One region of the Paraburkholderia sp. BR10872 genome, then DNA from elsewhere that is predicted to be linked to it. Evidence: predicted binding sites of a transcription regulator. Region 1 holds the regulator's gene; the other holds the start of a gene.

Region 1 (7,335 bases):
GCTTGCGCCCGTAGAAAACGCCGAGGCGACGTGGGACGACGTGGCGCTCATCGACACGCTCGGCCTCGAAGTGGGCTACCGCATCATTCCGCTCGTCGACAAGAACACCGACGGCGAGCTGCTCAAGCGCATCAAGAGCATCCGCAAGAAGTTCGCGCAGGAAATCGGCTTCTTGCCGCCCGTCATCCATATTCGCGACAACCTGGAGCTGCGCCCGAACGCCTACCGGATTGCATTGAAGGGCGTGGAAGTGGGCACGGGCGAGGCCTACCCGGGCCAGTGGCTCGCGATCAACCCGGGCCAGGTGAGCGCAGTGCTGCCCGGCACGCCGACCACGGACCCGGCGTTCGGCCTGCCCGCCGTGTGGATCGATTCGAACGTGCGCGAGCAGGCGCAGGTGTTCGGCTACACGGTGGTGGATTCGAGCACGGTGGTGGCGACGCACCTGAATCACCTCGTCGTCATGCACGCGGCCGAACTGCTCGGGCGCCGCGAAGTCCAGGCGCTGCTCGAGCGCGTGCAGAAGGACACGCCTTCGCTCGTGGACGACCTCGTGCCGAAGGTGCTGCCGGTCACGACGCTGCAGAAGGTGCTGCAGAACCTGCTGGAAGAAGGCGTGCCGATCCGCGACATGCGCACGATCATGGAATCGCTCGCGGAGCACACGCCGCGCATCACCGACGCCCACGAGCTGACGGCGGCGGTGCGCATCGCGCTCGGCCGCGCGATCACGCAGCAATGGTTTCCCGGCAACGCCGACATGCAGGTGATGGGCCTCGACGCGAACCTCGAGCGCGTGCTGTCGCAGACGCTCACCTCGGGCCCGAACCCAGGCCTCGAACCGGGTCTCGCGCACACGCTGCTCACGCAGACCGAGCAGGCGATGGGGCGTCAGCAGGCGCTGGGTCTCGCGCCGGTGATGCTGGTGCAGCACGCGCTGCGGCCCATGCTGTCGCGCTTCCTGCGCCGCAGTCTGCCGCAGCTCAAGGTGCTGTCGTATGCCGAGGTGCCCGATACGCGCAACGTGAAGGTGGTGAACGTGATCGGGGCGCACTGATCGCGCTGCCGTATCTGGACGAGAAAAAGCCCGCTTCTTGCGGGCTTTTTCGTTAGCCGCGCCGCGTGCGAGCCTTTCTGCACGTAATTTTTGCCTGTGCGCAGCTCCGCCACCGATTCCGCGAATTGCCCGCATTTCTCCGCCCTGATCCATCGATCATGGGGGGCTCACCTTCGAAATAATTCCAACATCGGAAAAGGCCTTGCACAGGACGCCAGGCCGGCAGCAATCCAGCGCCATTCCAGCAACAGACGACCGGCGGCGGCATTGGCCGCTCACCTCATCAGGGGCTTAGCTTGAACATTCGCAAATTCATCGGTGGCACCAGCCGCGACGCGTTACGGCTCGTACGCGAAGCGTTGGGTGCGGACGCCGTCGTTCTGTCGAACCGTACGCTCGACGACGGCAGCGTCGAAATCGTCGCGCTCGCGGACCGCGATCTCGCGGCGATCGCGCCGGCCGATGCTGCCGCCGCGCAAAGCCTGGGTGGCCTCGTGGCGCAAGGTGGTCAAGGCGCCCCGTTCGCGCAGCCCTCCGCCGCCATGACGCAGATGTCGCGCACGCCGCGCAGCGCGCCTGGCGCCGCTCCCGCGGCGCTCGCCGCCCCGGTGGGCGGTGCGAACCCCTACGCGAGCGGCATGCCGGACGTGTTCTCGTCGGTGTTCGGCGCGAGCCCGGAAGTGGGCGCCGAAAACGGCGGCGCGAGTGCCGACGCCGATGCCGATGGCGACCAGGCCGCCGACACCGCCGTCTCGCTCGGCAAGGAAGCGGCGGCCGCGTCGGCCGCCATTGCGCCGCTTTCGGCTTCGTCGCCTTCTTCGCGCGCCGCGGCAGGCCAGCAGGCCGCGCAATCCGCGATGCCGCCGACGCTGCAATCCGCGATGCAGGCCGCGCAATCGCAGCAAGCTGTCCCGCATGCGCATTCGCCGCTGCAAATGGCGCTGCAGGCCGCGACCGACTCGCTCGCCTCGCCGGCCTTTGCACCATCGTTTGCGTCCACGGCGCCGGCCGCCAACGCCAACGCCCAGGCCGCCGCACGTGAAGCCGCAGCGCGGCTCGAACAGGCCGCCGCCGCGCAGACGAGCGACGCGCCGCGCACGATGGCCGAATCGAACCCCTGGCTGATCGACCACGCCCGCCGTATCGCGAACCAGCAGAACGCGCCGCGCGTGCCGGGCATGACGCCTGCCACCGCCGCCGCGCGCGGCCTTGGCAGCGTCGCCGATCCGGTGCTGCCGCCCGACGTTGACGCCAGCACGCCCGACTGGGCGCTCGAGGCCGCTCATGTCGCCGCGCGCCGCGCCGCGCAGCGCCTCGGCCACGGTCCGGAAGCGGCGGGCCCCGCACCCGGCAGCCGCAATGCGCAGGGCGCCGATGCGGCGCAAAGCGTGAGCGAAGCGATCCGCGCGCGCATCGAGCAGGTCGTCAACGAAACCGTGATGAACGAGCTCGCCTCCATGCGCGGCATGATGGAAGAGCAGTTTGCGGGCCTCCTGTGGGGCGAGCGCCAGCGCCGCAGCCCGGTGCAGGGCGCGCTCACCAAGCAGCTGTTCGCCGCGGGCTTCTCGGCGCAACTGGTGAAGATGATGATCGACCGGCTGCCCGACGTGCAGACCGAAGAGGCCGGCATGGAGTGGCTCCAGTCGGTGCTCGAATCGAACCTGCCCGTGCTCGAAGACGAACAGGCGCTGATGGAGCGCGGCGGTGTGTTCGCGCTGATGGGCCCGACGGGCGTGGGCAAGACCACGACCACCGCGAAGCTCGCCGCGCGCTGCGTGATGCGCTTCGGCGCGAGCAAGGTGGCGCTGCTCACCACCGACAGCTACCGTATCGGCGGCCACGAGCAACTGCGCATCTTCGGCAAGATCCTCGGCGTTTCGGTGCACGCGGTGCGCGACGGCGCGGACCTCCAGCTCGCGCTCACCGAACTCAAGAACAAGCACATCGTGCTGATCGACACGATCGGCATGAGCCAGCGCGACCGCGCCGTGGCCGACCAGATCGCCATGTTGTGCGGCGCGGGCCGCCCGGTGCAGCGCCTTCTGCTGCTCTCGGCGACCAACCACGGCGACACGCTCAACGAAGTCGTGCAGGCCTACCAGAGCGGCCCGGACAACGCGCCGCTCACGGGCTGCATCCTCACCAAGCTCGACGAGGCGACCAACCTCGGCAGCGCGCTCGACACCGTGCTGCGCTACAAGCTGCCGGTGCATTACGTCTCGACGGGCCAGAAGGTCCCCGAGAACCTTTACGTGGCGACGCGCCGCTTCCTGATCCGCAGCGCTTTCTGCATTCCGCGAGAGAGTTCGCCGTTCGTGCCGCACGAAGACGATATCCCGGCGCTGCTGTCGGCACTCTCGACGCGTACGAATTCGCAGGCTCCCGAGGTCAGGTTTGGATAAGTTCGTAATCGATCAAGCTGAAGGGCTGCGGCGGCTTCTCGCGCGTGAAGGCTCGCGCGTGGTCGCAGTGACGGGCGGTGCAGGTTCGCCCGGACGCACGACCACGGTGGTCAATCTCGCGGCGGCGCTCACCGCGCAGGGCAAGGACGTGCTCGTGATCGACGAGTGTCTGGGACCCCGCTCGGTTTGTGCGCTGGTGGGCGGTGTGCGGGGCGCAGGCAACTTCGCCGCCGTCGTGCGCGGCGAGCGCACGCTTGACGAAGCCGTGGGCCGCCATGCGCTCGGCTTCGGCGTGCTGGCCGCCTCGCGCGACAATCGCGCGCAGTACACGTCCGCCCAGCTGCAGAAGGTCATTTCGGGCCCCGCGGACATCGTACTGATCGACGCGCAGCTCGACGCCGATGGCGCGCTTTCGCCGCTCGCCATGCATGCGCACGATGTGCTGATCGTGATGCGCATCGGTGCGCAGTCGATCACGGACGCCTACGCGTGCATGAAACGGCTGCACTTCGCGCATGCGATCGCGCAGTTTCGCGTGCTCGCGAATCATGTGGCGAACGCGAGCGACGCGCAGGCCGCGATCGAGAATCTCGCAGGGGTGGCGAGCCGCTACCTGAGCGTGTCGCTCGACAGCGCCGGAAGCGTCGCCGCCGATCAGCACATGGCGCAGGCGCTCAGGCTTGCGCGCTGCATCGTCGATGCGTTTCCGTCGACGGCCGCCGCGCGCGATTTCCGCCACGTGGCCGCCGAGCTGCCGCACTGGCCGATGCGACCCGCGGTCTCGGCGTGCTCGCCGGCCACGGCACGCGCCAATGCACTGTTCGGCGCGAAGGACGAAGAACATGAAGCGGCGGGCCATGCACCCGCCGACGATCCGGACGGCGCGCCGCAAGCCGGCGTCCAGCCCCACGCTACCCATGCAACAAACGCCGCACACAGCACGCTCGCCGCGAACGCCGATTCGTTCGTAGCGGCCGTGACGGGTGTGCATCCCGCACCCAACGCAACATCCGCGTCCGCTCCGGCCCATGTGGGCTGGCGGACCGATACGCCCGCGCAGCGGACGTCGCCGCAGCACGTCTGACGTGCGCACGACGACGCCAACAGGGAGATGAGAAGTGGAGAGCACGATGTATAACGCTCAAGGAAAAATTTCGCAGGCCGACGTGCTCGCGAAATACGCGCCGCTCGTCAGACGGCTCGGCTTGCAGCTCGTCGCCAAGATGCCGGCGAGCGTGGACCTCGACGACCTGATCCAGGCCGGCATGATCGGCCTGCTCGACGCGGCCAACCGCTACAAGGAAGATCAGGGCGCGCAGTTCGAGACCTACGCGAGCCAGCGCATTCGCGGCGCAATGCTCGACGAGCTGCGCAGCAACGACTGGCTGCCGCGCAGCCTGCGCCGCACCTCGCGTGAAGTGGAAAGCGCGGTGCACAAGGTGGAGCAGCGGCTCGGGCGCTCGGCGAGCGAGACGGAGATCGCCGAGCATCTGAGCATGCCGCTCGACGAGTATCAGAGCATGCTGCAGGAACTGCATGGCAGCCAGCTCATCTACTACGAAGACTTCGACCGCTCCGCCGAGGACGAACCGTTCCTCGACCGCTACTGCGTCGATCATTCGGACCCGCTTTCGGCGCTGCTCGACGACAGCCTGCGCGGCGCGCTCATCGAGGCGATCGACCGGCTGCCCGAGCGCGAGAAGCTGCTCATGTCGCTCTATTACGAGCGCGGCATGAACCTGCGCGAAATCGGCGCGGTGATGGAGGTGAGCGAGTCGCGCGTGTGCCAGCTGCACAGCCAGGCGGTGGCGCGCCTGCGCACGCGGCTGCGCGAGATGTCGTGGGCCGGCCAGGAGAATTGAGGCGGTAGACGGCGCGCGCGGCGGCCAGCGCGAGCGGGACTGAAGTTGCAATGAAAGAGCCGGGGTGCGAGAGCGCCCCGGCTTTTTTGTTGGCGGACTGGACTCGCGCGAAACAAAAAAGCCGAAGCATCACTGCTTCGGCTTTTGTCTTTGGCGGACGATCTACGCGCGCTTACAGCCCGAACGCCGGCAACCGCCCATCGGGACCGTACAGCATCGAGCCGTTGCCCGTTTCGCCGCGCAGGATCGAGAGCGCGCGACGGTTATGCTCCATGCGCGTGCGGATCATCATGCCAATGGTGAGATTCTTGCGGCGCGCGCGCTCGGTCGACCCCTTGAGCAGCGCCCACTGACTTGCCAGACGCGCGTCGCCGTCGCAGGCCATTTCGATGCCCTTGCGGCCGCCCGGCAGGCCGAGGCCGGCCAGTTGCGCGTCGCGCGCTTTTTCGAGGCCCGCGAGACGCTGCGTGAGCGTCGTCTTCTGCTCGACGATTTGCGGGAGCGCCTCCATGCCATCGGCCGACACGAGCGCCTTTTCTTCATAGGCGAGCAGCGACGCGAACGCCTCGACCGTGGCGTGTTCGTCGATCAGTGTGGCCAACAGGGCATCTTTCATTGCAAGGCACCAAAAAAAGCGAGGTTTGCGCGGCGCTCGCGCATCGGGCGTCAGTTGCCCGACGTCGGCTTCATGAGGTCGCGCGCGGTCTGGATCACGCCGTCGGCGATCTTGCCGGAGTCGATCTGCAACGTGCCGTTGCGGATCGCGTCCTTGATCGACTGCACGTGCGCCGTGTCGATGTCGGCGGAACCGCTCGCCGCGAGCGAGCGCATCGTCGACGAGAGCGACGACAGGCTCACGTTCGCGCCGCCTTGGGCGGCGGCGGTCGTGCCGCCTGCCGCGCCGGAGGTGGTAGCGGTGTCGGTGCTTACGCCGGTCGAATCGGCTTGCGAGCGCGCGAGGCCATCCTGCAGCGTGCGCGGATCATTGCGGGTGGAGGAGTCAACTTTCACGATGGGCGTTCCTGATCGATTTGACCTTGATAACGGCACAGGTCGGGCCGAACTTTAGCCGAAAAATCCCACCGTTACATGCTGTTACGTGTGCTGGCGCACAAAGCCGGAGACGGCCGGATCGGGCCGCCGGACGGGGCTCGGCGCGCCCTGATCCGGCCCTTGCCAGCGCTTACCGGCCCTAGATCTGCACCTGCACGGTACCCGCGTCCTTGACCACGCCCGAGATGATCTGGCCGCCGCTCGTGCGCACGCGCACCTGCTGGCCCGGCTCGGCGTTGTTGAGCGCGCTGCCCTCGGCGGAGATCGTGAAGTTGCTGCCCACGGCAATCACCTTGACCGTCTGGCCGATGACCACCGAGGCGGCGCTGCGCAACATGTCGGTGCGCAGCGGCAGTCCCGCGGAAATCCGGGCGAGCGCGACGGCGCCGGTCGCCTGGTTGGGATCGGTGATGATGGTCTGCGGCAGGTTCGCGAGGTCGCCCGCGCGCGGCATGAAATCGGCGGCCGAAAGCGCTTCGCCCGCGCCGATCTGGCGCGAGGCCACGTAGTAGGTCACGTCCACCGCAATGCGCGCGCTCACATAGAGCGTCCACGGCTTCGCGCCGATGCAGCGCACGCCCACGGTCGTGTGGCCATAGGTGCGCGCGCCCGGCGGCATGAACGGCTCGAGTGACGTGCAGGCTGCGAGGCCACGCGGAAACACCGGCGCGACCGTGATGCTCACGTGGCCCGGCAAGCCAGCCGACTGCTGCTGCAGGAAGGCGAGCGCGGCGGCGCGGATCGATTCGCCGTCCTGCTGGCCCGGCGGCGTGGCCTGCACGTTCGTGGCGACGGCGCTGGTATTGGGATTCGGCGGCGCGCCGGCGCTTGCGCTGGCAACCGGCTTCGCGAGCGTCGCCGCGCCGGCGTCCACGACCACCGGGGCGACGCGGTTCGCGGCGGTAGACAGGTTCACGCGCTGCAGCGTGCCCGAATTGTTCGCGTTGGCCGCCGGCACGCG
Region 2 (7,335 bases), on a different contig from region 1:
CGCCCACGCGGCGCCGAGCGATGCGCCGTCGAAGGCCGCCGCGTGTGCGCTCGTGCTGTAGAGCGTCAGCGCCGCGCAGAGCGTCCCCGCGCAAGCGCTTGCCGTGTTGCGCTTACGCGCCATGCACGACGATCACATGCACGCGATACGGCCCGTGTGCCCCAAGAATGATGGTCTGCTCGATGTCGCCGGTGCGCGAAGGCCCCGAAACGAAGTTGACCGCGCGCGGCAGCTCACCGCGTTCGGCGCGCATGAGCGCGAAGGCGTCCTCGTGGCCCGCGACGATGCGCGAAGCGGGCACGACGGCGATGTGCGTTTCGGGCAGCAGCGCGCCCGAGGCCCACGTCTGGGGGCTGGAGAGCAGGACCAGCGTGCCGGTTTCAGCGGTGGCGCAAAAGCAGCCCGTGAGGCCGACGAGATCGCGATCTTCGGGCTTGCGGAATTGCACGGCGAGACCGGCGCCGGCCCAGTCGAGCGTGTCGAGCGTCTGCCACGCGACGGCCTGCATCGGCAGGCTGCGCTCAGCGAGATAGCGTTGCGCGGCGGCGGGCACATCGGCGAGTTGCTGGATTTCGTCGACGGTGCTCGACATCTTGCGCGCCTCGCCGACGAAGCGCGCAACGAGATCGCCTTCCAGCGGCGGGCGCGGACCCTCGGGATGTAGCGCGAGGTAGTCGGCCACGGCTTCCCGCTCATCCGCCGCGGGCGTGGCCTCGCGTCCCTGCGCCGCGCGAATGCGCGCGAGTATGCTGCGGCGGGCGGCCGTCGTGTCCATGAACGTCCTCGTCAGATGAAGAAAGGCGACGCGCCGATTATACCGGGGCGTCGCCTGCGATCTGCGGGTCAAGCGTGCGGCGTTTTTCACACGCCTGGTTGCCCCCCGCACTCTTCCTCTACGGGCTGCTCGATGCCGAACACCTGGCGCAGATAGGCGAGATATGCCTTGTCGTCGCACATGTTCTTGCCCGGCGAATCGGAAAGCTTGGCGACGGGCTGGCCGTTGCAGCGGACCATCTTGATGACGATCTGCAGCGGCTGGTAACCCAGGTCGTTGGTGAGGTTCGTGCCCACGCCGAACGCGAGGCGGCAGCGGTCGCCGAAACGCTCGTACAGGCGCAGCACCTTCGGAATGTCGAGCGCGTCCGAGAAGATCATCGTCTTCGTGCGCGGATCGCAGCGATTGTCCTCGTAGTGCTTGAGCAGGCGCTCGCCCCACTCGAACGGATCCCCCGAGTCGTGCCGCGCGCCGTCGAAGAGCTTGCAGAAGTACATGTCGAAGTCGCGCAGGAACGCCTGCATGCCGTAGACGTCCGAGAGCGCAATGCCCAGGTCGCCGCGGTATTCCTTCGCCCACATCTCGAAGCCGAAGATCTGCGAGTCGCGCAGACGCGGCCCGAGCGCCTGGCACGCCTGCAGGTACTCATGCGCCATCGTGCCGAGCGGCGTGAGGTTGTGCTTCATCGCGTAGTAGACGTTGCTCGTGCCCGTGAACTGCTCGCCGAGATCGGCCTTGAGCGTGAGGATCACCTCCTCGTGCCAGCGCTTCGAGAAGCGGCGGCGCGTACCGTAGTCGGCGATCTTGCAGTCGGCGAATTCGGGCTTCGCGCCAAGTAGCTCGATCTTGTGGCGCAGGCGCTCGCGCCCCTCCTCGTACTGCGGATGATGCTGCGTGTTGCGGAAGTACACCTCGTTGACGATGGCGAGCACCGGGATCTCGAAGAGGATCGTGTGCAGCCACGGCCCCTGGATCGCGATGTCGATCTCGCCATTGGCCTTGGGCGACGGCGTGACCGAGATGTACTTTTCGTTGAGGTGAAAGAGCGCGAGAAAGTCGATGAAGTCGCTCTTGATGAAGCGCATCTTGCGCAGGTAGTCGAGCTCGGTCTCGGCGAAGCGTAGCCTGCACAGCTTCTGGATCTCGCTGCGGATCTCGTCGACGTAAGGCACGAGATCGACGTTCGGCGTGCGGCAGCGGAAGCGGTATTCCACATTGGCCGCGGGGAAATGATGCAGCACCACCTGCATCATGGTGAATTTGTAGAGATCGGTATCGAGCAGCGAAGTAATGATCATGATGGGCCGGCCGGACTGCAATCGGATAGCGCCCGCGAAGCGGGAACCGGACATGCTGCCGGGCAGATGTCCCGCAGCGGTTCCGGGCGGCAGACGCCAGCGGTGCGTCCATGTTACCCGAATGCCCGCGCGCGCCGCGTGCCCGCCGGCACGGCCCCTCGCGCGCAAGGGATAAAACGCTGCGGATCGCCCGGCCTTATAAACTAATCACGAAACGATCTAAGGACGGTCGCGGGCCTGTGGTTGGGGTAATTCCTCATCAGTTACAATAGCGCTTTTGGCGAACCGCCATCCCCCGATACAAAAAGCTTGCAGGAGCTGCCTGAATGACTCACGTTGTGACCGAGAGCTGCATCAAGTGCCGCTATACCGACTGCGTCGATGTGTGCCCGGTGGACTGCTTTCGCGAAGGTCCCAACTTCCTCGCGATCGACCCGGACGAGTGCATCGACTGCGCCGTGTGCGTTGCCGAGTGCCCGGTGAACGCCATCTACGCCGAGGAAGACGTGCCTGGCGACCAGCAATCATTCATCGAGCTGAACGCCGACCTCGCGAAGGGCTGGCCGAGCATCACGAAGACCAAGGCCCCGCTGCCGGAAGCCGACGAATTCAAGGACGTGAAGGACAAGCTCGCGCTGCTCGCACGCTGATCGCTTGTTCGGGGTGTCTTCCCGCCGCCGTCGCTTACACGGACAGTCCCTCGCGCAGCGGATTGCCCTAAACAGATCGCGACAGGGTATTGACAGGCCCAGCCAGACCCCATAGAATCTCGTTCTCTGCTTTTGTTGATCCCCGATAGCTCAGTCGGTAGAGCGCCGGACTGTTAATCCGTAGGTCCCTGGTTCGAGCCCAGGTCGGGGAGCCAAGATTCGCAAAAGCCCGTTGGCGTTCACAACGCAAAACGGGCTTTTTTATGACGTAAAGTGTTGTCGCTGTACTGCTGGTCCCCGATAGCTCAGTCGGTAGAGCGCCGGACTGTTAATCCGTAGGTCCCTGGTTCGAGCCCAGGTCGGGGAGCCAAAATATCGAGGGGTTGCGTGGTTGCACGCAACCCCTTTTTCTTTTGCTGCGCGCGTGGCACACGCTACCCTCCCCGATAATGTCGCTTCGTCATCTTCGGGAATCCGCATGAAATCCACCCGCCTCTGCGCTTGCCTCGCGCGCCCGCTGCTCGCCTGCGCGAGCCTCGTCGCCTGCGCCACCGCCCACGCCGAGCAGATCGGCAGCGTGAACACCAACTTCCGCGTGACCGGCTCGGACAAAGTCGTCGTCGAGGCCTACGACGATCCGCAGGTGCCAGGCGTGACCTGCTACGTCTCCCGCGCACGCACGGGCGGCGTGAAGGGCACGCTCGGCATTGCGGAAGATCCGACCGAGGCATCGATCGCGTGCCGGCAGGTCGGGCCGATCTCCTTCGCAGGTCCGCTCAAACAGCAAGACGACGTCTTCAACGAGCGCATGTCGTTCCTCTTCAAGACGCTGCACGTCGTGCGCGTGGTCGACGCGAAGCGCAACGCGCTCGTGTATCTGACCTACAGCGACCGCGTGGTGAGCGGCAGCGCCAAGAACAGCGTGACGGCCGTGCCGGTGCCCGCGGGCACGACGATTCCGCTGCGCTAAACTGGCGATCCGTGCAGGATCCTTCACCATGACCGGTTCCCGTTTTCGAGACTCCGCCCGCTACTGGCGCACGCCGCTTCTGCCCGGCGCGGATCTCGTCACGGCCGAATACAACCAACATACGTTCGCGCCACACTGGCACGAGGCCTACACGATCCCCGTGATCGAGGGCGGCGCGGAATGCTTTCGCTATCGCGGCACGCAGCATGTCGCCGCAACGGGCAGCGTGCCGGTGATCAATCCGGGGGAGCTGCATACGGGTTCACGCGCCGTCGAAGAAGGCTGGAGCTATCGGGTGATGTACGTGCCGATCGACTTCCTGCACGAGCTCGCCGGCGAAATCGCCGGGCGCACGCAGCCGCTGCCGTGGTTCGACGCCGAGGTGATCCACGATCTCGATCTCGCGCACCGGCTCTCGCGCGCCCACCGGCTGCTGGAAGCCGACGCGGACTGGCGGCGCGCCGCAGCCGTGCCCGAACCCGGCGCGAGCGCCAGCCCGGCATCGCCTTCGGCGCCTTGTGCCGATCTGCTCGCCGTGGAAGGCTCGCTGCTCGACGCACTCTCGACGCTGCTCACGCGCTACGGCCGCACGCGCGAGGCGGCGCTCAAACACGGCCCGAACGATCCGCGCGTGGAAACGATGAAGGCGCTCCTCGCCGCCGATCTCGCCACGCCGCTGCGCGTGGCCGATCTCGCCCAGGCGGTCGGCCTCTCGCCGTTTCACGCCGCGCGGCTCTTCACGCAGGCAACCGGGCTGCCGCCGCACGCCTGGCGCACCCAGTTGCGCCTGCAACGCGCCCTCGCCCCGCTGCGCGAAGGCGCTACGGTTGCCGAGGTCGCCGCCGCGAGCGGTTTCACCGACCAGAGCCATTTCACGCGACACTTTCGGCGCATGTTCGGCGTGCCGCCGGGGCGCTGGCAGTCGTCCTGAACGCGCCAACCCGCATCCGGCCGCAAGAACGTACAAGCCACGCGTAAGGCGGCCCGCTATGCTGTCCCCTTGTATCAGGAGGACAGTTTGACCACGCATCCCAACCGCCTTGCCGAATTCATCGCCGGCGCGCGCGACACGATCCCCATGATGATCGGCGCCGCGCCCTTCGGCGTGATCTTCGGCACGCTCGTCACCTCGGGCCCGCTTTCGCTCTGGCACGGCCAGTTCATGTCGCTCGCCGTGTTCGCCGGCTCCGCGCAATTCATCGCGCTCGGGCTGATCGCTTCGCACGCGAGCTTCGCGGTGATTTGGGCCACCACGTTCATCGTGAACCTGCGCCACGTGCTCTATAGCGCGACGCTCGCGCCCTATATCTCGCACCTGCCGCTGCGCTGGCGGCTCGTGCTCGGCAGCCTGCTCACCGATGAGGTCTTCGCCGTCGCGTGGGCGCATTTGCGCCGCCATCCGCCCGGCGACGACGTCTCGCCGTGGCATTTCCTCGGCTCGGGCCTCTCGATGTACCTGAACTGGCAACTCTGGACCGCGGCCGGCCTGCTGTTCGGCGCGGCGTTCCCGGGTCTGCAGTCGCTCGGCCTCGACTTCGCGATGGTCGCGACCTTCATCGCCATCGTCGTGCCACAGCTGGTTGCCTTGCGCTACCTCGCCGCCGCCGCGACTGCGGGCGCGCTCGCCTTTTTCTGGCAGGGCTGGCCGTACAAGCTCGGGCTGCTCGGCGCCGTGCTCGCGGGCGTGGTCGTGGGTGTCGTGCTCTCACGGCCAGGTTCGTCGCGCGGCGCCCGCGCCGGCAGCGAGTCCTCCCGCAAGTCCCCCAACGTCCAACGCACCGCAGGAGCCGGGCAATGAACTACGTCGTCCTGATTCTCGGCATGGCCCTGATCACCCTGGTCATTCGCACTGCGGTGTTCGTGCTCGGCGACCGGCTGGTATTCCCGCCGCTCGTGCGCACCGCGCTCGGCTTCGTGCCCGTCACCGTGCTCACGGCGATCATCGTGCCGATGGCGGTCTCGCCCCACGGTCAGGGCGCCGAGCTGACCTGGCGCAACCCGCAACTCGTCGGCGCGCTCGCGGCGATCGTCGTCAGCGCGCTCACGAAGCGCCCGCTCCTCACCATCGCGATCGGGCTCGGCGTGTTCTTCCTCTGGCAAGGCGTTGTCCTGCGCTAGAGGCAAGCGTCGCCCCTTACGCTCAAGTTTCACCCCGGAGCGCCGTTAAACCCGTCAGGGCCTGCTCTGGCAGGCCACTGCTCGAACGGCGAGAGCACGCGAGAAGCGACAAGGATTACACCGGGGCAACCACAATGGGGCATATCACCCTTAACCTGAAGGACGAAACGCTTGCGTCGCTGCGCAAGGATTTCGACGCGTTCCTGCGCGTCTCGCTCAAACTCGACCCGCAATTCGCCACGCCGGAATTCGAGGACTACCTGCGCGCGAAGCTGCTCGACAACATGACGCCGCTCACGGAGCACGCCGTCCAGCGGCTCCTGCAAGGCGGCCAGTACGCGTGGGCCAAGCGCACGCTCGACAAGGAATTCCCCGAGGTCGTCTCGATCCTGATGCGTCAGGCAGGCGAATTCGGTTTCGGCTTCGCGTCGCGGCCCGAGTGGACGCCCGACGAACTCTCGAAGCAGTGCCGCGACTGGGCGGCGGCCATCGTGAGCGAAGCCCAGGGCGACGACACGCTGGTCGACCCGCTGGCGGCGCAGATCAAGTCGGGCGTGCAGGACATCCAGGCCCTCGAAGAGTCGATGCAGACGCCCGCGTGGCGCCTCACCGAGTCGCTGCGTCAGCGCGTGTACGAAGCGAAGATCGGCTGTGAACAGGCGAGCGGCAGCGCGGCTCGCGAGCGTCTGGGCGAGCTGCGCGGGCTGCTGAGGCTCGGCGTGACGCATGGCGTGTTCCAGAAGCAGGAAGCGCAACAGATCATGGAGTATCTGCGCCTGCTCAAGCCCGAGATTTTCGTCGAGGAGCCCGACGATGTGTTCACGCGCCTCGCCGCGTGGATGCGCAACTTCTTCATGCCGCCGCAGCGCAGCACGGCACGCGAGCAGCGGCGCTAAGCGCTGGCGCGCGCGCCTGAAAACGGCGCGCGCCCCGCTTTCCCCCTCAATCCCACATCTTCCTGAGCTTCGCGGCGATCTCGACCTTCGCCTGCGCGGCGGCGGCGAGTCCGGCCGCGCTCGGCGCGCTCGCCACGGGCGCGGGCGGCCACGCGCGGGATTCGAACAGCGGCAGCATGGGCGTCGCGATGAAGCGCGTGCGCGAGGCCCACACGTGCCGGTCGCCCGACGCCACCTGGTTGTGCACATAAAAGCGCTGCGGCACGACGATGTGCAGATCCTCCTTCGCGCGCGTCATCGCCACATAGAGCAGCCGCCGCTCCTCCTCCAGTTCCTCGTCGCTGCCCGCGCCGAGATCGGACGGAATGCAGCCGTCCACGCCGTTGAGCACGAACACGTTGCGCCACTCCTGACCTTTCGCCGAATGGATCGTCGAAAGGATCAGGTAGTCTTCGTCGAGCAGCGGATCGGCCGATTCGGCGCTCGTCGCGTCGGGCGGATCGAGCGTGAGTTCGGTGAGAAAGCGCTCGCGCGAGGCGTAGGTGCTCGCAATGCTCTCCATCTGCAGCAAGTCGGCGAGACGCACCTGGGCGTCTTCGTGATTGCGCTCGAGATGCGGCTCGTACCA

Evidence for each region. Region 1 encodes FliA, which starts transcription of late flagellar genes. Its sites were predicted from a motif close to CTAAAGTTTNNNNNNNNNNNGCCGNTA; they were not measured.
Region 2: a site for FliA is predicted at 5,833-5,859, ahead of AB4Y43_RS07415 (DUF4088 family protein). Genes of this name have one in related genera too.

The regions. Positions count from the first base shown of each region.
Region 1 covers NZ_JBFRCN010000004.1:124,167-131,501, forward strand. Annotated here, with positions in the region: gene flhA (flagellar biosynthesis protein FlhA) at 1-1,057, shown strand, start outside; gene flhF (flagellar biosynthesis protein FlhF) at 1,354-3,459, shown strand; partial or broken gene AB4Y43_RS05230 (MinD/ParA family protein) at 3,452-4,234, shown strand; gene AB4Y43_RS05235 (RNA polymerase sigma factor FliA) at 4,590-5,321, shown strand; gene AB4Y43_RS05240 (flagella synthesis protein FlgN) at 5,494-5,937, opposite strand; gene flgM (flagellar biosynthesis anti-sigma factor FlgM) at 5,988-6,332, opposite strand; gene flgA (flagellar basal body P-ring formation chaperone FlgA) at 6,514-7,335, opposite strand, start outside.
Region 2 covers NZ_JBFRCN010000006.1:135,121-142,455, forward strand. Annotated here, with positions in the region: gene AB4Y43_RS07365 (sodium:proton antiporter) at 1-123, opposite strand, end outside; gene AB4Y43_RS07370 (lactate utilization protein C) at 113-775, opposite strand; gene pncB (nicotinate phosphoribosyltransferase) at 862-2,073, opposite strand; gene fdxA (ferredoxin FdxA) at 2,400-2,723, shown strand; tRNA gene AB4Y43_RS07385 (tRNA-Asn) at 2,863-2,938, shown strand; tRNA gene AB4Y43_RS07390 (tRNA-Asn) at 3,018-3,093, shown strand; gene AB4Y43_RS07395 (CreA family protein) at 3,202-3,693, shown strand; gene AB4Y43_RS07400 (AraC family transcriptional regulator) at 3,722-4,624, shown strand; gene AB4Y43_RS07405 (AzlC family ABC transporter permease) at 4,772-5,491, shown strand; gene AB4Y43_RS07410 (AzlD domain-containing protein) at 5,488-5,811, shown strand; gene AB4Y43_RS07415 (DUF4088 family protein) at 5,946-6,707, shown strand; gene AB4Y43_RS07420 (ATP-dependent helicase) at 6,754-7,335, opposite strand, start outside.